DNA from 3 places in the Paenibacillus konkukensis genome. Region 2 is predicted to be linked to each of the others. Evidence: a T-box and tRNA genes for the amino acid it is inferred to sense, from the RefSeq annotation. Region 2 holds a T-box; the other regions hold tRNA genes.
What was found. A T-box is a leader RNA that pairs with one kind of tRNA and senses whether it is charged. The one in region 2 lies ahead of tyrS (tyrosine--tRNA ligase), so its partner is inferred to be a tRNA-Tyr.
Positions count from the first base shown of each region.

Region 1: it has a tRNA-Tyr gene. The T-box ahead of tyrS (tyrosine--tRNA ligase) is inferred to sense a tRNA for this amino acid. The anticodon was not compared.
Region 3: it has a tRNA-Tyr gene. The T-box ahead of tyrS (tyrosine--tRNA ligase) is inferred to sense a tRNA for this amino acid. The anticodon was not compared.

Region 1 covers NZ_CP027059.1:3,298,994-3,309,352, reverse strand. Annotated here, with positions in the region: rRNA gene SK3146_RS14190 (23S ribosomal RNA) at 1-1,305, shown strand, start outside; rRNA gene rrf (5S ribosomal RNA) at 1,460-1,576, shown strand; tRNA gene SK3146_RS14180 (tRNA-Asn) at 1,584-1,659, shown strand; tRNA gene SK3146_RS14175 (tRNA-Ser) at 1,663-1,751, shown strand; tRNA gene SK3146_RS14170 (tRNA-Glu) at 1,761-1,835, shown strand; tRNA gene SK3146_RS14165 (tRNA-Val) at 1,857-1,932, shown strand; tRNA gene SK3146_RS14160 (tRNA-Met) at 1,948-2,024, shown strand; tRNA gene SK3146_RS14155 (tRNA-Asp) at 2,043-2,119, shown strand; tRNA gene SK3146_RS14150 (tRNA-Phe) at 2,147-2,222, shown strand; tRNA gene SK3146_RS14145 (tRNA-Thr) at 2,243-2,318, shown strand; tRNA gene SK3146_RS14140 (tRNA-Tyr) at 2,337-2,422, shown strand; tRNA gene SK3146_RS14135 (tRNA-Trp) at 2,429-2,502, shown strand; tRNA gene SK3146_RS14130 (tRNA-His) at 2,523-2,598, shown strand; tRNA gene SK3146_RS14125 (tRNA-Gln) at 2,608-2,679, shown strand; tRNA gene SK3146_RS14120 (tRNA-Gly) at 2,690-2,764, shown strand; tRNA gene SK3146_RS14115 (tRNA-Cys) at 2,775-2,848, shown strand; tRNA gene SK3146_RS14110 (tRNA-Leu) at 2,858-2,946, shown strand; tRNA gene SK3146_RS14105 (tRNA-Arg) at 2,966-3,042, shown strand; tRNA gene SK3146_RS14100 (tRNA-Leu) at 3,048-3,127, shown strand; gene SK3146_RS14095 (ABC transporter permease) at 3,430-4,371, shown strand; gene SK3146_RS14090 (carbohydrate ABC transporter permease) at 4,375-5,247, shown strand; gene SK3146_RS14085 (response regulator) at 5,281-6,294, shown strand; gene SK3146_RS14080 (sensor histidine kinase) at 6,291-8,141, shown strand; gene SK3146_RS14075 (alpha-L-arabinofuranosidase C-terminal domain-containing protein) at 8,155-10,182, shown strand.
Region 2 covers NZ_CP027059.1:7,459,430-7,469,788, forward strand. Annotated here, with positions in the region: gene SK3146_RS32515 (class I SAM-dependent methyltransferase) at 1-135, shown strand, start outside; gene SK3146_RS32520 (acetoin utilization protein AcuC) at 260-1,435, opposite strand; gene SK3146_RS32525 (GNAT family N-acetyltransferase) at 1,494-2,126, opposite strand; gene acsA (acetate--CoA ligase) at 2,373-4,097, shown strand; gene SK3146_RS32535 (transglycosylase domain-containing protein) at 4,353-7,487, opposite strand; T-box leader at 7,672-7,951, shown strand; gene tyrS (tyrosine--tRNA ligase) at 8,003-9,259, shown strand; gene SK3146_RS32545 (DUF4177 domain-containing protein) at 9,740-9,925, shown strand; gene SK3146_RS32550 (NUDIX hydrolase) at 10,233-10,359, shown strand, end outside.
Region 3 covers NZ_CP027059.1:2,858,342-2,868,700, reverse strand. Annotated here, with positions in the region: gene SK3146_RS12205 (Cof-type HAD-IIB family hydrolase) at 1-98, opposite strand, end outside; gene SK3146_RS12200 (MBL fold metallo-hydrolase) at 200-934, opposite strand; gene SK3146_RS12195 (quinone oxidoreductase family protein) at 1,251-2,219, shown strand; rRNA gene SK3146_RS12190 (16S ribosomal RNA) at 2,742-4,283, shown strand; rRNA gene SK3146_RS12185 (23S ribosomal RNA) at 4,525-7,572, shown strand; rRNA gene rrf (5S ribosomal RNA) at 7,726-7,842, shown strand; tRNA gene SK3146_RS12175 (tRNA-Ile) at 7,885-7,961, shown strand; tRNA gene SK3146_RS12170 (tRNA-Asn) at 7,966-8,041, shown strand; tRNA gene SK3146_RS12165 (tRNA-Ser) at 8,052-8,143, shown strand; tRNA gene SK3146_RS12160 (tRNA-Glu) at 8,157-8,231, shown strand; tRNA gene SK3146_RS12155 (tRNA-Val) at 8,262-8,337, shown strand; tRNA gene SK3146_RS12150 (tRNA-Met) at 8,354-8,430, shown strand; tRNA gene SK3146_RS12145 (tRNA-Asp) at 8,449-8,525, shown strand; tRNA gene SK3146_RS12140 (tRNA-Phe) at 8,551-8,626, shown strand; tRNA gene SK3146_RS12135 (tRNA-Thr) at 8,647-8,722, shown strand; tRNA gene SK3146_RS12130 (tRNA-Tyr) at 8,742-8,824, shown strand; tRNA gene SK3146_RS12125 (tRNA-His) at 8,843-8,918, shown strand; tRNA gene SK3146_RS12120 (tRNA-Gln) at 8,929-9,000, shown strand; tRNA gene SK3146_RS12115 (tRNA-Lys) at 9,014-9,086, shown strand; tRNA gene SK3146_RS12110 (tRNA-Leu) at 9,098-9,182, shown strand; tRNA gene SK3146_RS12105 (tRNA-Gly) at 9,191-9,262, shown strand; tRNA gene SK3146_RS12100 (tRNA-Cys) at 9,274-9,347, shown strand; tRNA gene SK3146_RS12095 (tRNA-Arg) at 9,401-9,474, shown strand; tRNA gene SK3146_RS12090 (tRNA-Leu) at 9,481-9,563, shown strand; tRNA gene SK3146_RS12085 (tRNA-Pro) at 9,571-9,647, shown strand; tRNA gene SK3146_RS12080 (tRNA-Gly) at 9,652-9,722, shown strand; gene SK3146_RS12075 (glycoside hydrolase family 28 protein) at 10,061-10,359, shown strand, end outside.

The DNA.
Region 1 (10,359 bases), 3.8 Mb from region 2:
AAGCCTCTAGCCAGGGAGAAGGTGCCCGTACCGCAAACCGACACAGGTAGGCGAGCAGAGCATGCTAAGGCGCGCGGAAGAACTCTCGTTAAGGAACTCGGCAAAATGACCCCGTAACTTCGGGAGAAGGGGTGCCTCGGTAGGGTGAATAGCCCGAGGGGGCCGCAGTGAAAAGGCCCAAGCGACTGTTTAGCAAAAACACAGGTCTGTGCGAAGCCGCAAGGCGAAGTATACGGGCTGACGCCTGCCCGGTGCTGGAAGGTTAAGGGGAGTGGTTAGGGGTAACCCGAAGCTATGAACCGAAGCCCCAGTAAACGGCGGCCGTAACTATAACGGTCCTAAGGTAGCGAAATTCCTTGTCAGGTAAATTCTGACCCGCACGAATGGCGTAACGACTTGGGCGCTGTCTCAACGAGAGATCCGGTGAAATTTTAATACCTGTGAAGATGCAGGTTACCCGCGACAAGACGGAAAGACCCCATGGAGCTTTACTGCAGCTTGATATTGGACTTTGGTACGATCTGTACAGGATAGGTGGGAGCCTGAGAAGCATGAGCGCCAGCTTGTGTGGAGGCGACGTTGGGATACCACCCTGATCGTATCGGAGTTCTAACCTGGTACCGTGAACCGGTATGGGGACAGTGTCAGGTGGGCAGTTTGACTGGGGCGGTCGCCTCCTAAAGCGTAACGGAGGCGCCCCAAGGTTCCCTCAGAATGGTTGGAAATCATTCGAAGAGTGCAAAGGCAGAAGGGAGCTTGACTGCGAGACAAACAGGTCGAGCAGGGACGAAAGTCGGGCTTAGTGATCCGGTGGTACCGAATGGAAGGGCCATCGCTCAACGGATAAAAGCTACCCTGGGGATAACAGGCTTATCTCCCCCAAGAGTCCACATCGACGGGGAGGTTTGGCACCTCGATGTCGGCTCATCGCATCCTGGGGCTGAAGTAGGTCCCAAGGGTTGGGCTGTTCGCCCATTAAAGCGGTACGCGAGCTGGGTTCAGAACGTCGTGAGACAGTTCGGTCCCTATCTGTCGTGGGCGTAGGAAATTTGAGAGGAGCTGTCCTTAGTACGAGAGGACCGGGATGGACGTACCGCTGGTGTACCAGTTGTTCCGCCAGGAGCATGGCTGGATAGCTACGTACGGACGGGATAAGCGCTGAAAGCATCTAAGCGTGAAGCCCCCCTCAAGATGAGATTTCCCAGTAAGTAAGACCCCTTGAAGACGACGAGGTAGATAGGTTCGGGGTGGAAGCACGGCAACGTGTGGAGCTGACGAATACTAATCGGTCGAGGGCTTAACCTAGTTCCCAAGAAAGTGAAGAGTAGCTTCGAAGCTGACTCCAAATACTTTCTCGGGGCCCGGAAACAAACCGGGAAGAACAAATAACCATTGCTCACAAACGCGCACGAGTTTCGTATCTAGTTTTCAAGGCGCAAGCCTTGAACAAGTCATACCGTTTGGTGATGATGGCGGAGGGGAACCACGCGTTCCCATCTCGAACACGACCGTTAAGCCCTCCAGCGTCGATGGTACTTGAACCGAAGGGTTCTGGGAGAGTAGAACGTCGCCAAGCGGTACATTCCCTGATAGCTCAGTTGGTAGAGCACTCGACTGTTAATCGAGTTGTCACAGGTTCGAGTCCTGTTCGGGGAGCCATATGGAGAGGTGTCCGAGTTGGCCGAAGGAGCACGATTGGAAATCGTGTAGGCGTCACAAGCGTCTCGAGGGTTCGAATCCCTCTCTCTCCGTAGCAGTAAGGCCCGTTGGTCAAGGGGTTAAGACACCTCCCTTTCACGGAGGTAACAGGGGTTCGAATCCCCTACGGGTCACCATTTATGTTATAATGGTTATATGGAGGCTTAGCTCAGCTGGGAGAGCATCTGCCTTACAAGCAGAGGGTCGGGGGTTCGATCCCCTCAGCCTCCACCATATAAACTTCAACGACGCGGGGTGGAGCAGCCCGGTAGCTCGTCGGGCTCATAACCCGAAGGCCGCAGGTTCAAATCCTGCCCCCGCAACCAATTTATCTTTTATAGTGTGGAGCCGTGGTGTAGAGGCCTAACATGCCTGCCTGTCACGCAGGAGACCGCGGGTTCGAATCCCGTCGGCTCCGCCATTTAAGTCAGAAGCGAATGTATAGTAAGGCTCGGTAGCTCAGTCGGTAGAGCAGAGGACTGAAAATCCTCGTGTCGGCGGTTCGATTCCGTCCCGAGCCACCATGTACTACACAATGTGTTACGCCGTTGTAGCTCAATTGGTAGAGCAACTGACTTGTAATCAGTAGGTTGGGGGTTCAAGTCCTCTCGACGGCACCATTGATTACAACATAATATGGAGGCTTAGCGAAGTGGCCAAACGCAGCAGACTGTAAATCTGTTCTCTGACGAGTTCGGTGGTTCGAATCCATCAGCCTCCACCATATTATAGGGGCATAGTTTAAAGGTAGAACAAAGGTCTCCAAAACCTTTGGTGTGGGTTCGATTCCTGCTGCCCCTGCCAATTTTTTTATTATAGCTGTGGCGGTCGTGGCGAAGGGGTTAACGCACCGGATTGTGGCTCCGGCATTCGTGGGTTCAAGTCCCATCGATCGCCCCATGTTTATATTGGGGATTAGCCAAGCGGTAAGGCAACGGACTTTGACTCCGTCATGCCTAGGTTCGAATCCTAGATCCCCAGTTTATTTTATGCGGAAGTGGCTCAGCGGTAGAGCATCGCCTTGCCAAGGCGAGGGTCGCGGGTTCGATTCCCGTCTTCCGCTCCATATGTTACCTGGCGCCATAGCCAAGTGGTAAGGCAGAGCTCTGCAAAAGCTTTACCCCCAGTTCGAGTCTGGGTGGCGCCTCCATTTTTTTACGCCGGAGTGGCGGAATCGGCAGACGCACAGGACTTAAAATCCTGCGGTAGGTGACTACCGTACCAGTTCAAGTCTGGTCTTCGGCACCAAGTAAAACTTCATAATTATGTGCCCTTAGCTCAGCTGGATAGAGCGTTTGACTACGAATCAAAAGGTCAGGAGTTCGAATCTCTTAGGGCACGCCATACTTGCCGGTGTGGCGGAATTGGCAGACGCGCGCGACTCAAAATCGTGAGGGAAACCGTGGGGGTTCGAGTCCCTTCACCGGCATACAAAAAAGCATGAATCTTTAAGATTCATGCTTTTTTGTATTTTATACGAAAATCCCCAGTCGATCTTAAATCCGCTATGTGTCCGAAATACTCACTTTTCCGGCTGGCAATTGTATTCAAACCCGCTGGAGTCGTAATGTATGATAGTTTTATGAAAGCGTTTCCTCGAACTTATACTAGGGTCTGCCGATCATCGATAACAAAGTGAAATCAGTTAAGAAATCGATATATTGGGGAACGCAATTCACAGGATGAGCCTCTATAATGAGTTCAAATGCCGTTTATACATTGGAGGTCATTATGAGAGGTGCTCAAGCAGCAGCTGCATCCGTCGGGCAGGGTCTAAAAAAAGCGCGGATCGCAGCCCATCTTCCGTTTTATGTCATGATTTTGCCGGGATTGGTTTATTTCCTGATCTTTAAGTATGTGCCCATGCTTGGATTACTTATTTCGTTTCAGCGCTATGATCCGTTTTCCGGCATGTGGAGCAGTCCATGGGTCGGTATGGATAATTTCAACAGGTTATTTACCGAACCGGATTTTCCGTTACTGCTTACAAATACATTTGCTTTCGCTTGTTTGGATATCCTGTTTTTTTTCCCGGCTCCTATCATCCTCGCTTTGCTATTGAACGAATCCAGACTGAAAACGATTCGGAACACCGTACAGACCATCATGTACGGACCGCATTTTATTTCCTGGGTCGTTATCGTGTCCATGACGATGACTCTGTTCTCTTCACAAGACGGAATTATCAATCAATGGCTGGTGTCGGCCGGCTTCGGTAAAATCGAGCTGTTTACGAAATCGGAGTGGCTGCGTCCGATGTGGCTGCTGCAAAATATGTGGCAGGGTGCGGGATGGGGATCGATTTTATATTTGGCCACGATGGCCTCCATCGATCCGTCGTTGTATGAGGCGGCCAAGGTGGACGGTGCGGGGCGGTTTCGGCAAATATGGCATATTACGCTGCCGGGCATTCGCTATGTCGTTATCGTGCTGTTCATTTTAAGACTGGGTCATTTTATGGATATCGGGTTCGAGCATATTTTCTTGCTGCAAAATCCGCTCAATGTGGGCGTATCCGACGTATTCGATACGTATGTGTATCGTACCGGCATACTTCAGCGGGATTACAGCTACTCGGCGGTCGTCGGCATGTTTAAATCGATTGTCGGTCTTACGCTGGTGCTGACTGCCAACAAGCTGGCGCGCAAATTCGGCGAGGAAGGGGTGATCTAGCGGATGAAAGCGGGACAGTCTTTTAAGGATAATGTCTTCAATACTTGCGTGACCGTCATCCTCATCGGTTTGGCGGCGACCGTCGTCTTCCCGTTGCTGTTTACTTTGTCCAGTTCTTTTGCGTCGAGCAAGGAGCTGCTGCTGAAAGGCGTTGTTCTATGGCCTGAGGAATGGACGCTGGAAGCATACAGGTTTTTGCTGGACAACGCCCAATTTACGCGCGCTTTCTATAATGCTATTTACATTACCGCAGTAGGAACGCTCATCAATATGGCGCTGTCGACGCTTATGGCTTACGGGCTTTCTCATCCGGGGGTAAAGGGCAGGGCGGCCGTCAATGTCATCGTGCTGTTCTCAATGCTATTTCAGGGCGGAATGATTCCAACTTACCTGGTGATCCATGGGCTCGGACTGATCAATTCGTATTGGTCCATATGGCTTGCGGGAGCGATCGCTCCCTTTAACCTGATTGTGATGCGCAGCTATTTTCAGACTTTGCCCGTCGAAATCAAAGAGTCGGCCCGGATCGACGGCTGCGGGGAATTTAAAATATTATGGCGGATCATCCTTCCGGTTTCGCTGCCGGTGCTAATCACTTTTACGTTATTTTATACGGTGGCTAATTGGAATACTTACTTTCAAGCGATTTTGTATTTGAATGATGCCAATTTATATCCGCTCCAGGTGTTTCTTCGCCAAATCCTGATCGTGAACTCCTCCGAGCTGGGGCTCGTTGTTACGGATACCGGGTACAGCTATACCCCCGCCGTACCGCATGCAGCTATTCTGCTGACGGCCTTGCCTCTGCTTATGGTGTATCCGTTCATGCAAAAATATTTCAGCAAAGGCATGATGATGGGTTCGGTCAAGGGATAGCTTAGCACCCTGCGCGGTATTGGGGGGATTACAGTGTATCATGTGCTTGTCGTGGAAGACGAACTGCTGATTAGGGATGCGCTTGTGGAAATGGTGCATCAGCTGGACGGATTCAAGGTTACGGGGGAGGCCGCAAGCTGTGAAGAAGGCTGGCGCCTGATGCAGGAGCTATGGCCGACGGTGGTCATCACCGATATTCAGCTGCCGGATCAGGATGGTCTGGAGCTGATTCACCGGATTCGCAATCAGCGGCTGCCGGTGGTGACTATCATTATCAGCGGGCATGACCGATTCTCTTATGCGCAAAATGCGATCCGGCTGCATGTATCCGAATATTTACTGAAGCCCATCTCGGAGGTCGAGCTTCACTCCGCGCTGTCTCGTTCTGTCGGCAGGCTGGAAACGTGCATAGAGCCGAATCAAATATTGCGCGACATTCAGCGGTTCATCGACCGGTTGCATGAATTCGAGCCGATCGGGCTGTTTGAACAGACCGACCGGATATTGCATGCGATTCTGGGCGGACGTTCGCTGGATCAGGGCTCCCAAACCAGTTATCTTCGCATTTTTATGGGGAAGCTCACGGAATATATCAAGATCATTCATCCGGAATTTCAGGATGCCTCACTTCCGGAGGATTTGAACGAACAGCGGGTGCGGCACGTATTTCACGATCTGCTGCACGAATGGACGCTTCGTTACCCCCAGTTTGCCGGGAACAATATGAGATTGGTCATCAAACGCGCCTGCGAGTATATGGGGGCGCATATGCAGGACGAATTGACGCTGAAACAAATGGCGGATTACTCCAATTTGAGTCCTTCGTATTTCGGAGTGCTGTTCAAACAATATACAGGCAAAAGCTTTGTGAACTATTTGAATTATATCCGCATTGAAAAAGCGATGGAGCTCCTTCGGACTTCGGATAAAAAGGTATATGAAATCGCCGAGGATGTCGGTTTCGCCACGCTGCCCTATTTCAATCGCGTATTCAAGCATGTCGCGCTGGTGACTCCTAACGAGTACCGCAAAGGGTTAGGCCTATGAATGCGGGAAGCTGGTTCAGCCGCCGCTCGATCAAAGTCAAGCTGATTGTTATCCTGCTGGCGGCGGCGCTGTCCTCCATATTGCTGACGGGCGCGCTGTCGCAATATTTCTATATGAAAGCGGCCAAAAACGATTTTTACCAGTTTGCCGACGATGCTTCGTATCGCCTCAACCGGCAAATCGAATTGTATTTTCAACAAATGAAAATATCCGTATCTACCCTGATAGCCGGCCCGCTGCCGGAGCGCAACGATTTCACCCGAAACAGGGGCAAAGCGGGAATTATTCAGAACTGGCTTGTCAGCGGAGGGGCGGTCACGCCGACTTATCCTGCGGACATTGAGGATGTATTGAACAACTATGTCGCTCTGAACTATAGCGAAGTAGACAGTCTGTTTCTGATGTCTCTCGACGGAAGGGCCATATCCAATATTCAGCGCTTTGACGAAATTTCCAAATCGTATATGAAGGAGCCGTGGTACGGACTGGAGATGATGAGCGACTTGAAGCTGCTTCCGACTCACAGATCCCAGGTGACAGGTAAAAACGTCATCTCCATGCTAGTTCCTGTCTATTCGACGGAAACGATGAAGCTGGCGGGAAGGCTTGTCATGAATCTGAAAATCAGCGAGCTGGAAAAAACTATCGTCCGTTCCTCATTCGCTAAGAAGGGGTATTTTTTCATTGTATCCAAGGAGGGGACCATTGTGTATCATCCCGACTCGGCCATGATCGGCCAATCGCTTCAATCGACCTCCTTGGCCGGGCTTAAGTTCGATACCGCATCCTCCGTTCAGCCTGTACAAGGCCAGGAGATGCTGGTCGCCTACAATACCTCCGAGCTTACCGGATGGAAAGTGGTAGCGATGGTTCCGTTCGAAGTGATGGCCAGCGGGGTTACCGTAGCGCGCAATGCGATGATCGTGGCTATGCTCGGGCTCGCCGCCATGGTTCTGATCGTTGTGCCGGTCATTGCGCAAAGGTTTACAAGTCCGCTGCGCAAGCTGAAGCAGCTTATGGAACATGTAGAGAAAGGGAATTTGGATATGCGGGCGGAGGTTGTTCCGGGTAAAGACGAAATTCAGCTGCTAAGCCGCAGTTACAATCGCATGACCAGGCAACTGCACGAGTATATAGAAACCATTGGCAGCATGAAGGTGAATGAGATGCAAATGCTGCTTAGACAGAAGGAAGCGATGATTCAAGCTCTGCAAAATCAAATCAATCCGCATCTGCTGTATAACACATTGGAAATTATTAATAGCTTGGCCTACATCGAAAAAAACGAGCGCATTCAGGTGATCGCCAAAAATTTGGGGGATTATTACCGGTATACGGCCTCCATCGTCGAGCCTGTCGTTTCTCTGAGAGAAGAGATCAGTCAGGTCAAGAAATACTTGGAAATCGTCAAGATTCGCTTTCCCAGACATTTTCAAAGCCGTTTTTATGTTCACGAGAAATATTTGGACGTTCTCATTGTGAAATGCTCTTTGCAACCGATTATCGAAAATACGGTCAAATACGCGGTGGAGCCAAGCGGAGGCCATGGCACGGTCATCGTCAGCGCCTACAATGAAGCTCAAGACCTGATCATTGAAATCGCCGATAACGGCAAAGGCATTTCGGACGGCAAGCTGGCGCAGCTGCAGCAGCGGCTCAATATCATCACGATGCAGGACAATAAGACGCTGATCCGAAGCGAATCGCTCGGCATTGTGAACGTTCATGCCCGGCTGGTTTTGCAGTATGGTTCGAAGTACGGGCTCACGATTACCTCATTCGAGAACAGAGGGACGGTCGTGTCCATCAGAATCCCTTTTCTGACAGAACGGCCCGCAAATAAGTGATAAGGAGCGGAAAATGATGGTTAACGTACAAAATGCACGGCTTACTATCGGCAGAGATATTGCGGATCATTGCATTCATCCGTATATTTTCGGACATTTTATCGAGGATATCGATGATCATATGCCCGCGATGCTGGCGTATCCTCTAACAAATATGGATTTCGAAGAGGAGGATCATAATTTGGACGGCGTGTCCGGGCCTTGGTATCCGCTCAATTTCGGAAAGCATACGCAGTATGCCTTGGAGCCCCCGGCCCGATTTCATTCCGGCCATAGCCAGAAAATCAGGATATTCAATAAAGACCGCTGCGCGTCGGGAATCGGACAGCGGATGCAAGTCGACGGGAGTATTCCTTATGCCGTCAGGATGTATGTAAGAGCGACACGCGAATTAAACGCGGTGCACCTGAAGCTGGTCGACCGCGCGAACGGCGACATGCTGGGGGAACTGGAGCTTGAGGTAAACTCCCATAGCTGGAAGGAAGTTACCGGCCGGATAACGGCTTCCCGTTCCTGCGCTGCGGCCGAGCTGCAGGTGTGGGCCGTCCCTCTTCCGCCGGCCGCATGGGCCGATTCGACTTCGACCGGCGTGATCTGGTTCGATCATATTTCCCTTCTCCCCGAAGGGCAGACCGGACTGCTGAAGCGGGAAGTGTTCGAAATGGCCAAGGCGCTGAACGGCGGTATTCTGCGGCTGGGCGGAAACTATATCAGCTTGTATCACTGGGAGGAGTTTGTCGGCCCTGTGTATTTGCGTCCCAATTATGTCAACGAAGCTTGGGAGCAGGCAGGACAGGTGCATAAATATTTCGGCACCGACGAGTTCGTGGACTTATGCCGGCAGCTTGCCGCCGAACCGCAAATTTGCGTAAATATGGGTACCGGCACGGCAGAAGAAGCGGCCAGATGGGTCGAGTACTGCAACGGAGACGCGAGCACCCCTATGGGAGCGCTCAGGGCGAGCCACGGGCATCCGGAGCCTTATCGGGTCAAATATTGGGAAGTGGGCAACGAGATGTACGGACCATGGCAGGCGGGCGTCTGCTCCGCGGAGACGTACGCGCAGCAATTCCTCACATTCGCGGCAGCGATGAAGGCCAAAGATCCGTCCATTGTGCTGCTCGGCTGCGGGACGGCGCGAGATTCGCTGGTTCCCGGCTGGAACCGCATCGTATTGGAAACAGCCGGTCATGCTATGGACTTCATTACGCTGCATATTTACCAAGGACAAAATTTTTTCCCTATCGATGCGGCAACGCCGGGAAGCGACCGGTTCAAAGCGATCGCCGCCTTCTCGGAAACGGCAAGATATTTGTTCGAAGAAATCGAATCGATCATTCAAGGCAGGGAAGATTTACGGCATCTGAAAATCGCGGTGACGGAATGGAACACGATGTATTTTCCAAATCCCGATATGCCGAACAATCATACGCTGGAGGCGGCCGTGGCGAATGCGTGCATGCTGAATGAAATGATTCGACAAAGTCATCTTGTGCAAATAGCCAACTTTTCCGATCTGGTTAACGGGTGGGTCGGCGGCTGCATTCGGGTAGGGGATCATTACGAGCGTATGAAAAAGCCCGGCTGGAGCGGAAAAAACGACGTCATATTCGGAACGGCCACCTATCACTTGCTGCGCTTATACGCGAACCGTAATCTTCATCGTGTCGTGCAAACCCGGACGCAGTCCGGTACGTTTCATGCCGGTCCCTGCAAGCTGCCGATGGAGTGCGACAGTCTGCCGAATGTGGACACGGTTGCCTGCATCTCCGAAACGGGCGATCTCTTGACGGTTTTTGTCGTCAACCGGACGCTGGAGCCTACGGAGCTCGTCTGCGATCTGGGCGCATGGAAGCCGAAGGAAGAGGTACTTCTGCATACTCTGACGGGAGAACATTATGAGCGGTACAATACGGTATTCGAACCTTCCCTAATTACGGCCGAAGCGCAGCGCGTGCGAATAGACGGGTCTGTCTGGACCTATGAGCTGAGGCCTCATTCCGTGTACGTCTTGGAAGTGCCGCTCCAACAATCATCCTGAAATCGGATAATATTTCGAGGGATTGTGTAACGAAATAGCGATGGATTCCGCGCATACTGGAAGAAGCGGGGGCTAGAGGGGAAGACGGTGTTGACCGTGTGTTGACCGCGCTCCCCCATCCAAGTCGCAGCTTGGCTGACATCATGTCTAACCGGCATGGCGAGTGTTCCCTGGAAT
Region 2 (10,359 bases):
GGCTCATTTTGGGTCGATGAGTCAACGAGTGAAGGGGATTCGCTCTCAGCACAAGAACTGGAGGATTTGCGCAATTGGAAATTGAATTCGATGGCAGGCCTTCCTCAATGGGTTTCGATACATGCAGTTAAGTAAAAGCGAAGGAGATATTAACTCGTTCCGCTCTCATCCTATGGGGAAACGGCGGCTCGACAAGCTTTTATTATGTTAGAATAAAACGGCGAGAGGCGCAGCGGTAAAAGCGGCGCCTCTCGCGCGGTTAAGATAAATAGAGCATCGCCAGTTCCTTCGTTTGGCGATTTTTGGCCGTGATCTCGGTGCGCCGCGGCATCGGCGTCCAGCTGTTGTCGTCGAGCCACGTCTTCGGCAGCTCGACCGGGCTGTGGGGCTGCCAGCGCGCGAGCCACGCAGCGGGCAGCTCAAGCGCCGGCTCGCGCTCGAGACGGGCGACCATCGGATGGTCGCTCATCTCGAGCCAGAGCAGGCTCCAGGCGCGCGGTACGACGCGCCAGAAGTCGTAGCCGCCGCCGCCGAGCGCGACCCAGCGCCCGCCGCTGTACCGGTGGGCCAGGCGGTGGATCAGCCGCGGCATCGCTTGGTAAATGTCCATGCTGCAATGGACATGGGACAACGGATCGTAAGCATGCGCGTCGCAGCCATGCTGCGATACGATGAGGTCCGGCCGGAAATGGGCCGCCGCTTTATCGAGCACTTCTTCCAGACATTCCAGCCAAGACGCATCCTCGGTGTACGGCTCGACCGGAATGTTAATACAGGTGCCGAAGGCGCTGCCTTCGCCGCGCTCGTTGACCGCGCCCGTGCCCGGAAACAAATATTTTCCGGTCTCGTGAATGGACAGCGTGCACACTTCGGGCTCGCTGTAGAAGCTCCATTGGACGCCGTCCCCGTGGTGCACGTCCGTATCGATATACAGCACGCGCGCACCGTATTGGTTGTTAGCGTGTTGAATCGCCACGGAGGCGTCGTTATAGATGCAGAAGCCGGCTGCTTTATTGCGCAGCGCATGATGCAGCCCGCCGCCCATATGCAGCGCATGCTGGGTGCGGCCGCTCATCACTTCGTCGACAGCGCGGATCGAGGCGCCGACCAGCAGCGAAGTAACTTCGTGCATTCCCTTGAACATCGGCGTATCTTCGTCGTCGAAGCCGTACTTGGCGGCCTGCTTCAGCCACGCCTCTTGAGGGGCCTCCTGGCTAAGCGCTTTCACGGCTTCGATGTAGTCGGTACTGTGCGCAAGCCGCAGCTGCTCCTCGGAGGCGGCTGCCGGACGGCGCAGCGCCGTCTCCGGCAGCGCTCCGAGCTTGCGAAGCAGGTCTACGGTAAGCAGCAATCGTTCTTGATTAAAAGGATGCTCGTTATGAAACCGATAGCCGGTTTCATGTTCGTCATAAACGAAGAGTGATGACTTTGTCATAATTTCCGCCCCCATGGCTCGTTCCTCTCAAACGGTGTTGGAATTGGCTGCAGCCGGCTCAATACATGAACCGCTGCCGAAAACGAACACGGTCGAACTGTTCGACCGAAGAAAGCGGAACCTGTTTGCCGATTTTCACCATCAGGCAGTTGGCGGGATGAGAGCAAATCTCCGGATCATCCGTCGCAAACCAGACCATATCCACGCTTTTCATCAGCTTTTCCATCATCTGTCGATAATCCCATACGCTTAGACCGCTTTTCTCCAAATCCCAATGCCAGTAATATTCGGTCGTAAAAGTAATCATATTTTCCAATTGGCCGTCTTCGAAGGCGAGCTGGATCATCCGCTTGCCGAGCCCGAGCCCGCGGTAGTCGTCGGCCACTTCTATGGCGCCGAGCTCTATGAGGTCCTCCATATTGCCCTGGGACCACTGCTCCATTTCGTCAGGGTAATGAAATGTGACATAGCCGACGATTTCATCGTCCAGCCGGGATAAAATGATGCGGCCTTCCGGCAGCTCGGCTATTTCAACCAGCGCTTCGAACTGGTCTTTGGGACGCCGGAACGCGTCCAGATCGCGGTGCATCCGGTACGTTTTGAGCTGCGCAGGAGGTACGGGGCCTTCCACTATAATCTGCGAATCGCGATAGGGGACGCGGCGGGAATGATATATTTTATGATGCTCCATAGCTAGTTGTCTCCCTTCTTGCGGATCGAGCGGAGGTACTGTTGTCCATTGTTTTTTTGAGTTATCCTGCGCACCCATGCTTGTCTGATACTATACCAAAAAATCGGCGGCAAGAAAAGAAATAGTCTAATAAGCGGAGTCTGTGGTATAATATTCGTTGTGGAAATCGAAGACTGCTTACTTCGGATGTAAGCGTTTCAATGAAAATGGGAATTATTGATAGCACATATTAGGAGGTAGTAGCAAATGGATCACGCAAACGTTGAGAGTATTGAAGCCGTTTCCAAAACATCGAACATGAAAAATTACGAAGAAGAGCGCGCCCAGTTTAGCTGGGAAGCCATAGAAAAGCAATTTTCCTGGTCTACTACCGGCAAAGTCAATATGGCCCATGAGGCGATTGACCGTCATGCCGATTCGCAGAGACGGGATAAAGTCGCCCTTTATTACAGCGACGACAAGCGGGATGAGCAATATACGTATCAAGAGATGAAGCTGCAGTCGAATCGCTTCGGCAACGTGCTGCGCAAGCTGGGCATTGCCAAAGGCGACCGTGTGTTCATCTTCATGCCGCGCACGCCGGAGCTGTATTTCTCCTTGCTTGGATCGATTAAGATCGGCGCCGTCGTGGGTCCGCTGTTCGAAGCGTTTATGGAAACGGCCGTCAGAGACCGACTGCAGGACAGCAGCGCGGTAGCGATCATTACGACGCCGGCTCTCGTACATCGCGTACCTGTGAGCGAACTGCCCGACTTGAAGCATGTGATTCTCGTCGGCGATAATATTGATCTGGCCGAAGGCCAAGTCGATTATCATAAAGAAATGGCGCAGTCCTCGGATGAGCTGGAGCTGGAATGGGTGGACCGCGAAGACGGCATGCTGATTCATTACACTTCGGGATCGACGGGTAAACCGAAGGGTGTCTTCCATGTCCATAACGCGATGCTTCAGCATTATTATACGGGTCGCGTCGTGCTCGACCTGCAGGATAACGACGTATATTGGTGTACGGCGGACCCGGGTTGGGTAACGGGCACATCGTACGGTATATTCGCTCCTTGGCTCAACGGAGTTACCAACGTGATCCGCGGCGGTCGTTTCAGCCCGCAGGACTGGTACGCAACGCTGGAGAAGTACAAGGTGACCGTTTGGTACAGCGCTCCGACCGCATTTCGCATGCTGATGGGCGCTGGAGACGACGTATCGAAGCAGTTCGATCTATCCGCGCTGCGCCATGTGCTTAGCGTAGGGGAGCCGCTGAATCCGGAGGTTGTCCGCTGGGGATTGAAGGTATACAATCAGCGCATTCACGATACATGGTGGATGACCGAAACCGGCGGACAATTGATCTGTAACTATCCTTGCATGGCGATTCGTCCGGGCTCGATGGGCAAGCCGCTTCCCGGCGTGGAAGCCGCCATTATCGACGACGCGGGCAACATTTTGCCGCCGTACCGGATGGGGAACCTGGCGATCAAGACGCCATGGCCGTCGATGATGCGCAAAATTTGGAACAACCCGGCCAAATACGAGGAATACTTCCGCATCAGCGGGTGGTATATTTCCGGTGACTCGGCTTACTGTGACGAGGACGGTTACTTCTGGTTCCAAGGACGTATCGACGACGTAATTAATACGGCCGGCGAACGCGTAGGCCCGTTCGAGGTCGAGAGCAAACTGGTCGAGCATCCTGCCGTAGCGGAAGCCGGGGTTATCGGCAAACCGGACCCGATGCGCGGCGAGATCATTAAAGCGTTTATCGCCCTGCGCGAAGGCTTCGAGCCGTCGGAAGAGCTGAAGGCGGATATTTCCAAATTCGTCAAAGTCGGATTGTCGGCGCATGCCGCTCCTCGCGAGATCGAATTCAGAGATAAGCTTCCCAAAACGCGCAGCGGTAAAATTATGCGCCGCGTGCTGAAAGCGTGGGAGCTGAATTTGCCGACAGGCGATCTGTCCACGATTGAAGATTAGATTAGAAAAATAAACGGTCAATAGTTAAGCACCCTGCCGGAGATAGAGCGCAGCCAGCCGCTAAGATCTCTCCTTCGAGCAGGGTGTTTTTAGCGGTTTTCTTATTATGCTCGCGCTCTTCATACGGCGCATCAAGCCCAAAAAAAGGATGGTTCTACGAAGCTCTTCGTTGTCTCAAGAGCCTGTAAACCATCCTTTTTTGCTTCTTCGTACCGGAGAGCTTCCGCGGCGCATTAGATCCGGCACGGCGTTCCTTTACTTCTTATATTTGATAGCCGCTGAAGCTTTGGATTCGCCAAGCTCGTTGACGGCGGTAATTTTGTAGTAACCTTCATAGCCGGATGCGTAATACCTGAATTCAGTAGCGTTGTTGACGCTGCCCAGCTTTGCATAATCTCCGTTTTCTTTTTTGCTGTAGTAGACGATGTACTGTTTGACCTTATCTTTATCCGCGTTAGCTTTCCAGTTCAGCAATATCCCTGCGCCGCTAGATTTGACCGTCAAGCCCGACGGAGCGGCGGGAATGTCCTTGGCCGGTCCATCGTTTTTCTCATTCGGCTCATTCGGATTTTGACCTTTTCCATCGTTGCCTGCTTCAGGACTGCCGCCCTGTACGATTCCGCCGTTCTCATCCGGCGTAAGGAAAAGCAGATCCATGCTGGTGCCGTCCGTATAGGCGCCTTTGCTTGGAACGGACTCCTTGCCTGCAACGTCTACGGCGGTAATGTAATAGCCGATCGGTCCGGAAGCCGAAGTCTGGTCCGTAAATTTCGTTTCGGTGCCAGCCTCCACGACTTTGCCTACTCGCTGGAAGGAGGCATGATTGACCGAACGGTACAGCCTGTAACCGACGACATCCTCGCTTGGACTCGCTTGGAAAGTAATCGTGCTCGTGTCGCCCGAATGCGTCGCTACGACCGTCGTAGGGGCGCTAGGCGCCTTGCCGTCATCGACACGAGGATCGGTCTCGGACGGCGCGTCATCTTCGTAATCGGTAGGCCGGTACGCATCCAGCGAATGCTGGCGGTCTTTGGGCAGCTTGCCGACGACGGCCTGAAGCTCCTGCATTAACGAAGTAAGCGACTTCTGGCGCTTGATGACCGTCTTCTCCTGCACGAATTCCGCCGGAGTCTCGGCTTGGGCGATATAGTTAATGCCGTTGTATTGAATGATCGGCAGCTTCACCATGACATCGTCCTCTTCGGTCGGAATGTCCTTTTTGTTGAACAGATCGGTGACCAGCTTGCCGGCCTTGGTCGTCGCCTCGCTCGGAAGCTTGCCGGATAAACTGGATACCGTCATTTCCACGATATTGTCCGGACGCTTGAACTGCTTGGTCGGGAAATATTCCGGCTTCTTGTCGATCGCCGCGTCCATGGCAAGCGCCCATATATCTTTGGCGCGGTTGGTGCCCCCCGTTTTTTTGCTCAGCTTGTATGCGGGAGAGTCATAGCCTGCCCATACCCCGAGCGTAATGTCGGGCGTATATCCCATATACCAGGCGTCCGCGTCATCCTGCGTAGAGCCCGTTTTGCCGACGATCGAGATTTTTCCGTAATGCTTGAATTTGCTCATCAGATCCGTCGCAGTCCCTGCGGTAACAACGGTGCGCATCATATCCGTCATCAGATAAGCCGTCTGCTCGGAGAACGCCGTTGTCGGCTTCAACTCCTGCTCGAAGACGGTTTTTCCGTTGGAATCGGTAATTTTACGGATCATAAACGTTTCATTATAAACGCCTTTGTTGGCGATCGCCGCGTAAGCGCCGGTCAGCTCTTTGACCGATACGCCGTATTTCAGACCGCCGATAACCCCCGTTTGGGCGACGTAATCTTCCGGGGAAATGGTGGTGATGCCGAGCTTTTTGGCGAAATCCCAGGCGTTCTTGATGCCGACGACATCAATGAACAGCTTGATGGCCGGAATATTGTACGACTGGTTCAGCGCGCGGCGCGCTGTAATCAGGCCGTGATACTGGTTATCCCAGTTTTCCGGAATGTGATAACCGACTTTCGTGCCGTCCTTCAAAATAATCGGAACGTCGTCGATGATCGAGGCGGGCTGAATCGCGCCTTTCTCAATCGCCGGCACATAGGCCGCAATCGGCTTCATGGTCGAGCCCGGCTGACGGTAAGCTTGGGTCGCATGATTAAGCTGTTCCGTGAAAAAATCGCGCCCTTCGATCATGCCGAGAATCGCGCCGGTTTTGTTGTCGATCATGACCGCGCCGATTTGCTCCACCCCTTTGGTCGGATCGTCCGGAGTAAAGTTTTTGGGATTCTCGGAAATGACATGCATCGCGTCGTAAATGTCTTTGTCGATCGTCGTATAAATATGATAGCCGCCGCGGTACATTTGCGCCTGTACGTTTTTCAGCGCTTCACTGTAGGCATCCGTATCCGGCTGTGTCGCAAGCTTCGGATCTTGCGCCTTAAGCAGAGCTTTGGCCGCCTCTTTTTCGACCTCAATCATAAGATAAGGATAGGTGGAATACGCCTTCTTGGACGGCTCGGCGAGCGAGCTTTGCAGATCGAAGCTCAGCGCCTCCTGATACTGCTGCTGGTTGATTTTACCCTCTTCGAGCATCCGGCGCAGCACCAGTTGCGCTCTGGAGACAGCACGCTTGAAGGCGGCTCCGTCGAACTGCCCTTTGCTCGTGAATGCCGAATAGTTGCTCGGCTGCTGCGGCAGACCGGCCAAATACGCCGCCTGCGCAATATTGAGATCATGCAGATCGTTAATGTTGAAAATGCCTTTGGCCGCCGCTTTAATACCGTATAGATTATAGCCTGTCGAACCGTTGCCGTAAGGAATTTTGTTTAAGTAAGCAAGTAAAATTTCATCCTTGGACATGAGCCTTTCCATGCGCAGAGCGAGGAAAATTTCCTTCGCTTTCCGGCTGTCTTCACGGTCCAGGGACAAGAAAACGCGTCTGGCAAGCTGCTGGGTAATCGTGCTGCCGCCGGTCTGGACGTTCTCTCTTAACAGCTTCTGTACGACCGCTCGCGCCGTACTCCTGAAATCGATGCCGTGATGCTCGTAAAAATTGTTGTCCTCGATGGCGAACACCGCATCGAGCATAATTTGGGGAATGTCCTTCAGCTCGGCCATTCTGCGGTCTTCCTCCGAGCGCAGCTGGCCGATTACGGTATCGTCGTTAAAATAGACGAAGCCGGTCATCGCATTTTCCTGTACTTGCTCCATCATAAAATCTTTGCTGCGGACAGGGTCGTCCTTGACCAGCGCAGAGACGTATCCGAATGCGGCTCCGCCTCCGAGAAATCCCGCAATGATGCCGGCTATGAACATCCATTTGAGCGTGATCAGCGTGTATTTGCCTATGTTCCATAATATCTTTCCGGCCTTACGTTCTTTTTTCTCCATCTCCATGCCGATAAAAATCCTCCCGATTTTGGAAAACATACGTAGTTTATTATAGCACAAAGGATCATCGCATGGACACTGGCGTTGCTGACGATTCAATGACGCATGTTTGACAATCGAATCCATCTTGTGATATAACTTGGGTTAATCGCATACGACAAATGCTTTGAAGGACTTGGCGACCGGGCAGGAACGAGCTGTGCCGCCGCCGCGAGTAGAGTCGGGAATTCAGCTTGCAGAGAACCGGTGGGTGGTGCGAACCGGCAGTTGACCTTGATTCGAATTACCGTCCGGAGCAGGGGAAGGGAACGTTAGACCTTAACAAGTAGCTTCCTGCCGGGTTTGACCCGTTATCGTTTCAAAGTGAAAGCATACGACTTTTTCCCCGGTGATACCGGCTGCGGAAGAAGCCTCGTTATCAATGCTTTAATTAGGGTGGTACCGCGAGCAACAGCCTTCTCGTCCCTTTGTGGATGAGAGGGCTTTTTGTATTTTATTTTACTTACGAAAGGGAGTAGAGCATTGTGGACATTTTACAGGAACTGAATTACAGAGGATTGATTCATCAGTTGACCGACGAAGAGGGATTGGCCAAAAAGATCAGCGAAGAGCCTATCGTCCTGTATGCCGGGTTCGACCCGACGGCGGACAGCTTGCATATCGGCCATTTGCTGCCGATTTTATGCTTGAAGCGTTTCCAGATGGCGGGGCATTTGCCGATCGCTTTGGTAGGCGGCGGCACCGGGCTCATCGGAGACCCGAGCGGAAGATCGACGGAGCGTTCGTTAAATACGCAGGATATCGTCGTTGAGTGGACCGACAAGCTGAAAAAGCAGCTGTCCCGCTTCCTGGATTTCGATTCGAGCGTGAATCCGGCACGGATGGAAAACAACTACAACTGGCTCGGCGATCTGAACGTCATTACCTTCCTGCGAGACATCGGCAAAAACTTCTCGGTCAATTACATGCTGGCCAAAGACAGCGTGGATTCCCGCTTAAGCAACGGAATTTCCTTTACCGAGTTCAGCTACATGATTTTGCAGGCTTACGACTTTTTCCGCATGAACAGCGATATCAACTGCTCCCTGCAGGTGGGAGGAAGCGACCAGTGGGGCAACATTACGGCAGGTCTGGAGCTGATCGGCAAATCGACGGGCAACAAGGCGTTCGGCTTGACGATGCCTCTCGTTACGAAAAGCGACGGCACCAAGTTCGGCAAAACGGCCGGAGGCGCGGTCTGGCTCGACGCCGACAAAACGTCTCCGTACCAGTTCTACCAGTTCTGGATCAATACGCACGATAACGATGTCGTGAAGTTCCTCAAATACTTCACCTTCCTCGCTCCGGAGGAAATTGCCCGCCTGGAAGAACAGGTGAGCGCAAGTCCGGAGAAGCGCGAGGCGCAGCGCGTTCTGGCCAAAGAAGTAACGGAACTTGTGCACGGAGCGGATGCGGCTCTGAGCGCAATTAAAATTTCCGAAGTTTTGTTCAGCGGCAACGTGGACACTCTGTCGGGCCGCGAGATCGAGGATGCGTTCCAGGATGTACCTTCGGCGGAAGTGACGGGCGAGATTGCGCTGATCGATTTGCTGCTGGCGGTCAAAGCGGCGCCTTCGAAGCGCCAGGCGAAGCAGGATATCGAGAGCGGAGCGGTTTCCGTGAACGGGGCGAAGGTGACGGATCTGAATAAAGCGCTGACGGCCGGCGACGGGATGGAAGGTAAATATATCGTCATCCGCCGCGGCAAGCGTAATTACTACCTCGCCAAGTTCGTGTAAACGCGCTAAAGCCATGATAGGCTCGCGATAGTTGCATAGCTATAAACGGAAAGGTCTCGGGTCCCGTTCATCGCAAGATGAGCCGGGACGAGGCCTTTTTTAGTGTTTATGAATGCTGCCTGCAAGAACGAAGGGGACAAGCAAAGCGGAAGAGAGCTCCCGTTTGCCCTTCAGCAACCAAAAAGCCGCCTTCCATTAAAATGAAGGGCAGCCTTGAAGTCATCGATTACCGGCTGCAGAACTCGCTGACGACAAAAATCCCTGATATTTAAGGGCTTGCGGTCGTTGCCAAATCAATTAGCCCCACTCCGCTCATTATGTTTTGTTTTGTGAAGTTCCATCCATACCCGTCCTTTTGCCAAGATAAAGGTGGCATTAAAGAAGCGAACACATGGTACTAAGGAGGGAAAGTGCTTTGTGGATTATTTCTGTTAATATGGTACCATAGTGAAAAAGCATGGTAGGGAGGTGGCAATTGGAGTGTACGAATACAAATATGTAGAAACATCATTAGGTGGAATTTTCACATCCGCAAAGCATCGAGAAACAATTGACGAAAATGCCAAAGAAGGATGGAAATTAGTACAGGTTTTACCGACAAACTATAATGGATATGGTAAACCTACTTCATACGAGATCATTTTTGAACGTCTCATTCAAAAATGATTTAGGAATAAGGATTGGACGGTTCATTAAATAAACGAGATACGCTCATAAATTAAAGCACTCAGCAGAGTGCTTTTTTTGCTATTGAAGTTCGCAAGTCAGCAGGTCTGGACGGAACTTATTGAATGAAGGGCAGATTAATTTAATGCTTGCAGCGCTCAAGATAAATTTGATAATGTATAAATACACAATTTTACATATAATTATGTGGAGTGGCTGGCTTAAGTAAAGTGCGACAGAATTTTTTCTCCTTTGTGTTCAAAAGGGCCAACGAGGAACGTTAGTGGAATGTTGAGGGGGGATTTCAATGTCAATAAGAACCAGAGTTGCATGTGTTGCAGTAAAAGATGGACATATAGTTCTCATGGAAAAGCTGATCCCTAGCTACTTCAACTATAATCAATTAACCCCACCTGGAGGTGGGTTGGAGCTCC
Region 3 (10,359 bases), 3.4 Mb from region 2:
CCAATAAGCGTTTCAAGCGAAAGGCGTACTGCCGGAGTTACGATTTTGCTGCGGTTCAGCAGCGTTCCATCCATATCCAGGATCAGCAAACGATACATGGCGGATCTCCGTTTCATGTGATTTTTTGTGGAAAAATAGGCTGCTGTCGGGAGCGCGATTCCCGTTCGAGTCTATTAGGATTCGGCTTCTAATGCTAACGTTACACGGTATAGACGCCGGACGTATCGGGAAGATAGACCGGGCCGCCGAATACGGCGCTTGCCGATTGCTTCATCAGCTCAAAGTCACCGTCGCCCGGCAGATGCACTAGAACCAATTTTTTTACCTTGGCTTTCTCCGCCACCATGGCCGCTTGGCTTGCATTCATATGCCCGAGCCCGGTCGTATGGCAGCTGCCTTCGCAAATCGTCGCCTCGCACAATAAAATGTCTGCGTTGTGCGCAAGCTCGACCAGCGATTCGCAATAGGAGGTATCCCCGGAATAGACCAGCGTTTTGCCCTGATAGGTGATTTTAACGGCGTAACAGGATATTGTGTGCTGAACGGGAACGAACTCGATATCGGCGCCGGCCAATCGAACCCGAAGTGTTTTGTCGATCAGCGTAATCTCCGAATGCGGGCCATACAGCCTCTCAAGGATGTCGGACGGTTCTTCGGGCACGAATAGACGAAGCTTGTGCTTCATTCTTTGATTTCGGATGGCCCCGACGGCGGCATACTGCAAAATTCCGATGTCCGCCATGTGATCGTGATGCAGGTGCGATACGATGACGCCCGACAGACGCTCGACGCTTGTGTGGCAATTAAGCCGGCTCATGATGCCGCTGCCGCAGTCGAGCAAAATTTGCCCTTCCTCCGTTGTGACCAAATAGCCTGCAGTAGCGCCGCCTGCGGACGGGTATCCTCCCCAATAACCTAAGATTTGTACATGCATGTTCTTCACCTCAGTTGATATAAACCGCCTTGTATCATTTGTTCATGATGCATACATTTGTTATAAATATAGGTCGGCCCTGATGAAAGGGCAAGTTAAGATACTGTAAATGCGCGGAGCGGGGCATCTTAATCCAAAAAAGCGTTAGGTTCGCCTTTGTAGAAGGATTTCCTGCGAGTGGAAAGCTTTATCGACTGCAGGCCGCGCATAAATCACCAAGCTTTTAAAAAGCGGGAGTTAAACTATGGCCCGGAGGGCAGAATGTTACGTGGAGAAAAGCAGAGGACCAATGTCCGACATACCGGAGGTATATATAATGAAAGCGTTGATGTTCGAACGATTCGGCGGGCCCGAGGTGCTTTATTACGCAGAGGCGCCTGATCCGCCAATGAAGCCGGGAACGGCATTGGTAAGAATGAAAGCCGCCGGGCTCAATTTTGCGGATATTTACAGAAGGCGAGGCGGCTACTATTTGGCCGGTGACCCGCCTTACATATTGGGCTATGAAGGCGCAGGCATTGTCGAGCAAGTCTCTTCCGATCTGGATGGGATACGAGCCGGAGATCGGGTTGCTTTTGCCGATGTTCCGTTCGCCAATGCCGAGCTTGTGTCCGCGCCCGCCGATCGCCTGATTCCGCTGCCTTATGATATTTCCTTCGAACAGGCGGCGGCCATTTTGCTTCAAGGGCTGACTGCGCATTATTTGGTCCATGACAGCTATCACGTTCGCCCCGGCGACGATGTAGTCATTCATGCTGCGGCGGGAGGCGTGGGGCAATTGCTTATTCAAATGAGCAAAAATAAAGGGGCCCGAGTGGCGGGAATCACCTCCTCCAATGCCAAGCGGGAAGCGGCGTTAAAAGCCGGAGCGGATGAAGTGTTATTCTATGACGACGATTGGGTTCATGACGTTATCGGCTGGTCTCAAAGCGGCTGCGGCGCCAATGTCGTTTACGATTCGATCGGATCGACATTGATGAACAGCTTCGCAGCCGTTCAAACGAAAGGGACGGTCGTGTTCTTCGGAATGGCCGGAGGAGATCCGCCGAATATCGATCCCCGCATGCTGATGGACAGTTCCAAATCGTTGGTTGGGGGCGACTTATGGAATCATTTGACGACGCGTAACCAACGGCTTGAACGTGCGGAGACGCTTTTTGCAGACTTACGGATGGGCAGGCTGGAGCTGGAAGAGCCGAAACAATTCGCTCTCGAAGACGGAGAGGCGGCGCACCGGTTGCTTGAGGGGAGGGGAAACACCGGGAAAATATTGTTGATCCCTTAACCCGGTAGGATAAATGAGATCGCGTATATCCGATTTCTGAAACGGCTTTAGTGAAATGGTAATGTTTCCTTATGGGCTCCGTTTACATTCGATTTATAATAATAGAAAAAGGAAGTTTGAAAGAAGAGGTTGCAATTGTAATCGTATCGTGATAAATTAAGATTCTTGCTCGAGCAGGTAAACATTTTAGAGAAGTAAATATATTTTTAAAATGTACTTGCAATATGTAATTAACTTATGCTATATTAATCGAGCTGTTGTTGAGCAGACAAGCAAGTGAAATAAAATCCCGGTTGTTTCGATGACAATAAGGAATGAAAAAAAGCTTGCATCGCTCGAAAAAATATGATATATTTCTTACTTGTCCGCTGCTGAAACGTGTCGGATAAGAACGAAGATTGTCCTTTGAAAACTGAACAACGAGTGAGTGTTAAATAGAGAATGCAAATTCTTGCTAGCATTGAATTTTGAGCTTAAGACAAGCTCTGTTATAACGAAAGGTGCTTCGGCATCGGTCGTACTTTAATGGAGAGTTTGATCCTGGCTCAGGACGAACGCTGGCGGCGTGCCTAATACATGCAAGTCGAGCGGACTGTTCCTTCGGGAACAGTTAGCGGCGGACGGGTGAGTAACACGTAGGCAACCTGCCTGTAAGATCGGGATAACTATCGGAAACGATAGCTAAGACCGGATAGCTGGTCTTCTCGCATGAGGAGATCATGAAACACGGGGTAACCTGTGGCTTACGGATGGGCCTGCGGCGCATTAGCTAGTTGGTAGGGTAACGGCCTACCAAGGCGACGATGCGTAGCCGACCTGAGAGGGTGATCGGCCACACTGGGACTGAGACACGGCCCAGACTTCTACGGGAGGCAGCAGTAGGGAATCTTCCGCAATGGACGCAAGTCTGACGGAGCAACGCCGCGTGAGTGATGAAGGTTTTCGGATCGTAAAGCTCTGTTGCCAGGGAAGAACGCCTTAGAGAGTAACTGCTCTAAGGGTGACGGTACCTGAGAAGAAAGCCCCGGCTAACTACGTGCCAGCAGCCGCGGTAATACGTAGGGGGCAAGCGTTGTCCGGAATTATTGGGCGTAAAGCGCGCGCAGGCGGTCATTTAAGTTTGGTGTTTAAGCCCGGGGCTCAACCCCGGATCGCACTGAAAACTGGGTGACTTGAGTGCGGGAGAGGAAAGTGGAATTCCACGTGTAGCGGTGAAATGCGTAGAGATGTGGAGGAACACCAGTGGCGAAGGCGACTTTCTGGACCGTAACTGACGCTGAGGCGCGAAAGCGTGGGGAGCAAACAGGATTAGATACCCTGGTAGTCCACGCCGTAAACGATGAGTGCTAGGTGTTAGGGGTTTCGATACCCTTGGTGCCGAAGTCAACACAGTAAGCACTCCGCCTGGGGAGTACGCTCGCAAGAGTGAAACTCAAAGGAATTGACGGGGACCCGCACAAGCAGTGGAGTATGTGGTTTAATTCGAAGCAACGCGAAGAACCTTACCAGGTCTTGACATCCCTCTGAATCCCCTAGAGATAGGGGAGGCCTTCGGGACAGAGGAGACAGGTGGTGCATGGTTGTCGTCAGCTCGTGTCGTGAGATGTTGGGTTAAGTCCCGCAACGAGCGCAACCCTTGACTTTAGTTGCCAGCATTTCGGATGGGCACTCTAGAGTGACTGCCGGTGACAAACCGGAGGAAGGCGGGGATGACGTCAAATCATCATGCCCCTTATGACCTGGGCTACACACGTACTACAATGGCCGGTACAACGGGAAGCGAAGCCGCGAGGTGGAGCGAATCTTTAGAAGCCGGTCTCAGTTCGGATTGCAGGCTGCAACTCGCCTGCATGAAGTCGGAATTGCTAGTAATCGCGGATCAGCATGCCGCGGTGAATACGTTCCCGGGTCTTGTACACACCGCCCGTCACACCACGAGAGTTTACAACACCCGAAGTCGGTGGGGTAACCGCAAGGAGCCAGCCGCCGAAGGTGGGGTAGATGATTGGGGTGAAGTCGTAACAAGGTAGCCGTATCGGAAGGTGCGGCTGGATCACCTCCTTTCTATGGAGTCCATGCTATCTGAAGGGTAGCGGACATAAGCAACTAACAGTTGCACAATAGTTGACAACGGACATCGACGAACTCGATGTAACAGTTGCAACGTCACTCACTCGTTGCTCAGTTTTGAGAGGACAAAGGTGCCCGCAAAGGAAGCCTAATGACTCTCAATTTCAATAAGATTGTTCCTTGAAAACTAGATAACGAAACGAAATGCGTAGAGCAATACAACGTGTATTAGCATGGTTAAGCTAATAAGAGCACACGGAGGATGCCTAGGCGCTAGGAGCCGAAGAAGGACGTGGCGAACGACGAAATCGCCTCGGGGAGCCGTAAGCAGGCTTTGATCCGGGGATATCCGAATGGGGGAACCCAGCTGAGGTAATTCTCAGTTACTCACATCTGAATACATAGGGTGTGTAGAGGCATACGAGGGGAACTGAAACATCTAAGTACCCTCAGGAGAAGAAAACAAAAGTGATTCCGTCAGTAGCGGCGAGCGAAAGCGGAACAGCCCAAACCAGAGGGCTTGCTCTCTGGGGTTGTGGGACGTCAACGTAGGTGCAGCGGGGTAGATGAAGCGGTCTGGAAAGGCCGGCCATAGAAGGTAAAAGCCCTGTAATTGAAATTCTGCGAACACCTTAGACGGATCCCGAGTACCGCGAGACACGTGAAACCTCGTGGGAAGCAGGCAGGACCATCTGCCAAGGCTAAATACTCCCTAGCGACCGATAGTGAAGCAGTACCGTGAGGGAAAGGTGAAAAGAACCGCGGGAGCGGAGTGAAATAGAACCTGAAACCGTGTGCTTACAAGAAGTCAGAGCTCGTTAATGAGTGATGGCGTGCCTTTTGTAGAATGAACCGGCGAGTTACGTTCCCGTGCAAGGTTAAGGTGAAGAGCCGAAGCCGCAGCGAAAGCGAGTCTGAATAGGGCGACGAAGTACGTGGGCGTAGACCCGAAACCGTGTGATCTACCCCTGTCCAGGGTGAAGGTGCGGTAACACGCACTGGAGGCCCGAACCCACGAATGTTGAAAAATTCGGGGATGAGGTGGGGGTAGCGGAGAAATTCCAATCGAACTCGGAGATAGCTGGTTCTCCCCGAAATAGCTTTAGGGCTAGCCTCGGGAGATGAGTAGTGGAGGTAAAGCACTGATTGGGTGCGGGGCCCGCCAAGGGTTACCAAGTCCAGTCAAACTCTGAATGCCACATACTTTATCCCGGGAGTCAGACAGTGAGTGCTAAGATCCATTGTCAAGAGGGAAACAGCCCAGACCATCAGCTAAGGTCCCCCAGTGTGTGTTAAGTGGGAAAGGATGTGGAGTTGCGCAGACAACCAGGATGTTGGCTTAGAAGCAGCCATCATTGAAAGAGTGCGTAATAGCTCACTGGTCGAGTGACTCTGCGCCGAAAATGTAACGGGGCTAAACACGCCACCGAAGCTATGGCTCGCGTCGCCTTCATTGCATCTTTGAGGTTACCGTTTAGACACGGGACATTCGCCAGATTCTACTTTTAAGTAGATTCAAGGAATCTGGCTAAATGCACCCCAGGGCTAAACGCGCCGCTTCGAGGCTGGAATGAAGGTGACGCAGGGGTAGGGGAGCGTTGTGTATAGGTTGAAGGTGTACCGTAAGGAGCGCTGGACAGTACACAAGTGAGAATGCCGGTATGAGTAACGAAAAGATCAGTGAGAATCTGATCCGCCGAAAGCCTAAGGGTTCCTGAGGAAGGCTCGTCCGCTCAGGGTAAGTCGGGACCTAAGGCGAGGCCGAAAGGCGTAGTCGAAGGACAACAGGTTGAAATTCCTGTACCACCGTGAACCGTTATGAGCGATGGGGTGACGCAGAAGGATAGTGACGCGGGCTGATGGATGCCCGTCCAAGCAGAGAGGCTGGTCAATAGGCAAATCCGTTGATCGTAAGGCTGGTCTGTGATGGGGAGTGAAAATAACAGTAGCGAAGGTCATGAGTTCAGGCTGCCAAGAAAAGCCTCTAGCCAGGGAGAAGGTGCCCGTACCGCAAACCGACACAGGTAGGCGAGCAGAGCATGCTAAGGCGCGCGGAAGAACTCTCGTTAAGGAACTCGGCAAAATGACCCCGTAACTTCGGGAGAAGGGGTGCCTCGGTAGGGTGAATAGCCCGAGGGGGCCGCAGTGAAAAGGCCCAAGCGACTGTTTAGCAAAAACACAGGTCTGTGCGAAGCCGCAAGGCGAAGTATACGGGCTGACGCCTGCCCGGTGCTGGAAGGTTAAGGGGAGTGGTTAGGGGGAACCCGAAGCTATGAACCGAAGCCCCAGTAAACGGCGGCCGTAACTATAACGGTCCTAAGGTAGCGAAATTCCTTGTCAGGTAAATTCTGACCCGCACGAATGGCGTAACGACTTGGGCGCTGTCTCAACGAGAGATCCGGTGAAATTTTAATACCTGTGAAGATGCAGGTTACCCGCGACAAGACGGAAAGACCCCATGGAGCTTTACTGCAGCTTGATATTGGACTTTGGTACGATCTGTACAGGATAGGTGGGAGCCTGAGAAGCATGAGCGCCAGCTTGTGTGGAGGCGACGTTGGGATACCACCCTGATCGTATCGGAGTTCTAACCTGGTACCGTAGATCCGGTATGGGGACAGTGTCAGGTGGGCAGTTTGACTGGGGCGGTCGCCTCCTAAAGCGTAACGGAGGCGCCCCAAGGTTCCCTCAGAATGGTTGGAAATCATTCGAAGAGTGCAAAGGCAGAAGGGAGCTTGACTGCGAGACAAACAGGTCGAGCAGGGACGAAAGTCGGGCTTAGTGATCCGGTGGTACCGAATGGAAGGGCCATCGCTCAACGGATAAAAGCTACCCTGGGGATAACAGGCTTATCTCCCCAAGAGTCCACATCGACGGGGAGGTTTGGCACCTCGATGTCGGCTCATCGCATCCTGGGGCTGAAGTAGGTCCCAAGGGTTGGGCTGTTCGCCCATTAAAGCGGTACGCGAGCTGGGTTCAGAACGTCGTGAGACAGTTCGGTCCCTATCTGTCGTGGGCGTAGGAAATTTGAGAGGAGCTGTCCTTAGTACGAGAGGACCGGGATGGACGTACCGCTGGTGTACCAGTTGTTCCGCCAGGAGCATGGCTGGATAGCTACGTACGGACGGGATAAGCGCTGAAAGCATCTAAGCGTGAAGCCCCCCTCAAGATGAGATTTCCCAGTAAGTAAGACCCCTTGAAGACGACGAGGTAGATAGGTTCGGGGTGGAAGCACGGCAACGTGTGGAGCTGACGAATACTAATCGGTCGAGGGCTTAACCTAGTTCCCAAGAAAGTGAAGAGAAGCTTCGAAGCTGATTCCAAATACTTTCTCGGGGCCCGGAAACAAACCGGGAAGAACAAATAACCATTGCTCGCTACGCGCACAAGTTTCGTATCTAGTTTTCAAGGCGCAAGCCTTGAACAAGCTACACCGTTTGGTGATGATGGCGGAGGGGAACCACGCGTTCCCATCTCGAACACGACCGTTAAGCCCTCCAGCGTCGATGGTACTTGAACCGAAGGGTTCTGGGAGAGTAGAACGTCGCCAAGCAAAGCTTTAATCTTGTGTTTTATCACAGCATTCAAGACATAAGGGCCTTTAGCTCAGCTGGTTAGAGCGCACCCCTGATAAGGGTGAGGTCGGTGGTTCGAGTCCACTAAGGCCCACCATTGTTCCCTGATAGCTCAGTTGGTAGAGCACTCGACTGTTAATCGAGTTGTCACAGGTTCGAGTCCTGTTCGGGGAGCCATTTCTCCTCTGGAGAGGTGTCCGAGTTGGCCGAAGGAGCACGATTGGAAATCGTGTAGGCGTCACAAGCGTCTCGAGGGTTCGAATCCCTCTCTCTCCGCCATAATATACAGCATGGCCCGTTGGTCAAGGGGTTAAGACACCTCCCTTTCACGGAGGTAACAGGGGTTCGAATCCCCTACGGGTCACCATAAATTCCAATAAAGGTATAAGACATATATGGAGGCTTAGCTCAGCTGGGAGAGCATCTGCCTTACAAGCAGAGGGTCGGGGGTTCGATCCCCTCAGCCTCCACCATATATACTTTTAACGACGCGGGGTGGAGCAGCCCGGTAGCTCGTCGGGCTCATAACCCGAAGGCCGCAGGTTCAAATCCTGCCCCCGCAACCAATTTACTTTTTACAGTGTGGAGCCGTGGTGTAGAGGCCTAACATGCCTGCCTGTCACGCAGGAGACCGCGGGTTCGAATCCCGTCGGCTCCGCCATTATCATTTTTCACCGAATACATTAGGCTCGGTAGCTCAGTCGGTAGAGCAGAGGACTGAAAATCCTCGTGTCGGCGGTTCGATTCCGTCCCGAGCCACCATGTAATCTTAATAATAATTTGCCGTTGTAGCTCAATTGGTAGAGCAACTGACTTGTAATCAGTAGGTTGGGGGTTCAAGTCCTCTCGACGGCACCATTGCTTTCGCAACAAATATGGAGGCTTAGCGAAGTGGCCAAACGCAGCAGACTGTAAATCTGTTCTCTGACGAGTTCGGTGGTTCGAATCCATCAGCCTCCATACCGGTTTCGAGCTGCGGCGGTCGTGGCGAAGGGGTTAACGCACCGGATTGTGGCTCCGGCATTCGTGGGTTCAAGTCCCATCGATCGCCCCATGATCTTTGATGGGGATTAGCCAAGCGGTAAGGCAACGGACTTTGACTCCGTCATGCCTAGGTTCGAATCCTAGATCCCCAGTATTTCTAATTGCGAGCCATTAGCTCAGTTGGTAGAGCACCTGACTTTTAATCAGGGTGTCGTAGGTTCGAGTCCTACATGGCTCAGATTTCATTATGCGTTCGTGGCGGAATTGGCAGACGCGCACGGTTCAGGTCCGTGTGGGCTAACCCCCCGTGGAGGTTCGAGTCCTCTCGAGCGCATTGGTTTTGCGGAAGTGGCTCAGCGGTAGAGCATCGCCTTGCCAAGGCGAGGGTCGCGGGTTCGATTCCCGTCTTCCGCTTTCCTTTATCCGGCGCCATAGCCAAGTGGTAAGGCAGAGCTCTGCAAAAGCTTTACCCCCAGTTCGAGTCTGGGTGGCGCCTCCATTGTTTTATTGGAGCCGCAGATGCTTTAGGATCAAGGAATCAATAACTTTTATGTGCCCTTAGCTCAGCTGGATAGAGCGTTTGACTACGAATCAAAAGGTCGGGAGTTCGAATCTCTCAGGGCACGTAGTAAGCCGGTATGGCGGAATTGGCAGACGCGCGCGACTCAAAATCGTGAGGGAAACCGTGGGGGTTCAAGTCCCTCTACCGGCACCATAATCTTCGGGACGTAGCTCAGCTTGGTAGAGCACCTGGTTTGGGACCAGGGGGTCGCATGTTCGAATCGTGTCGTCCCGACCATCTCGCGGGTGTAGTTCAATGGTAGAACTCCAGCCTTCCAAGCTGGTAGCGTGGGTTCGATTCCCATCACCCGCTTTCTGAAACATAGCGAAAGAGTCTTAGGATCAGATCCTGAGGCTCTTTTTCTATTACGGGAAAAATGATACATGGAAGGAAATCGGGAATGCAGACGATGTAAACCTGCATGAGCGGGGAGGAAAACGAGGTTAAATACGGAGTATCGGCCGGTTAAATAAAGACGATGAAGGTTTCGGTCTGAATAAATCCTCGCTAATTTGAGTAATGGTTAAATACAACGGATAGTCTGGTATACCAACATATGAGATAATAAACAGGATTGATAGAGATACAGCGCGTGAGCGGAGCTTATAGTCCTCCGCTCACTTGGTGAAATTTAGGAGGATAGAGACACCATGACGATGTTTAATGTGTTGGATTACGGGGTTGTCGGAGACGGGACGACCTTGAATACGGAAGCGATCCGCAAAGTGATGGAAGCTTGCGAAGCGGCCGGCGGAGGTACGGTATATTTTCCTGCAGGCACTTATTTAACGGGGGCCATTCATCTGAAGAGCCATATGACGCTGCATATCGATTCGGGGGCTAAGCTATTGTTTTCGACGGACCCGGATCAATATCCGTTTGTCAAAACCCGCTGGTCCGGCTATGAATGCTACGGCTATTCCCCGTTGGTATATGGCATTGATTTGAC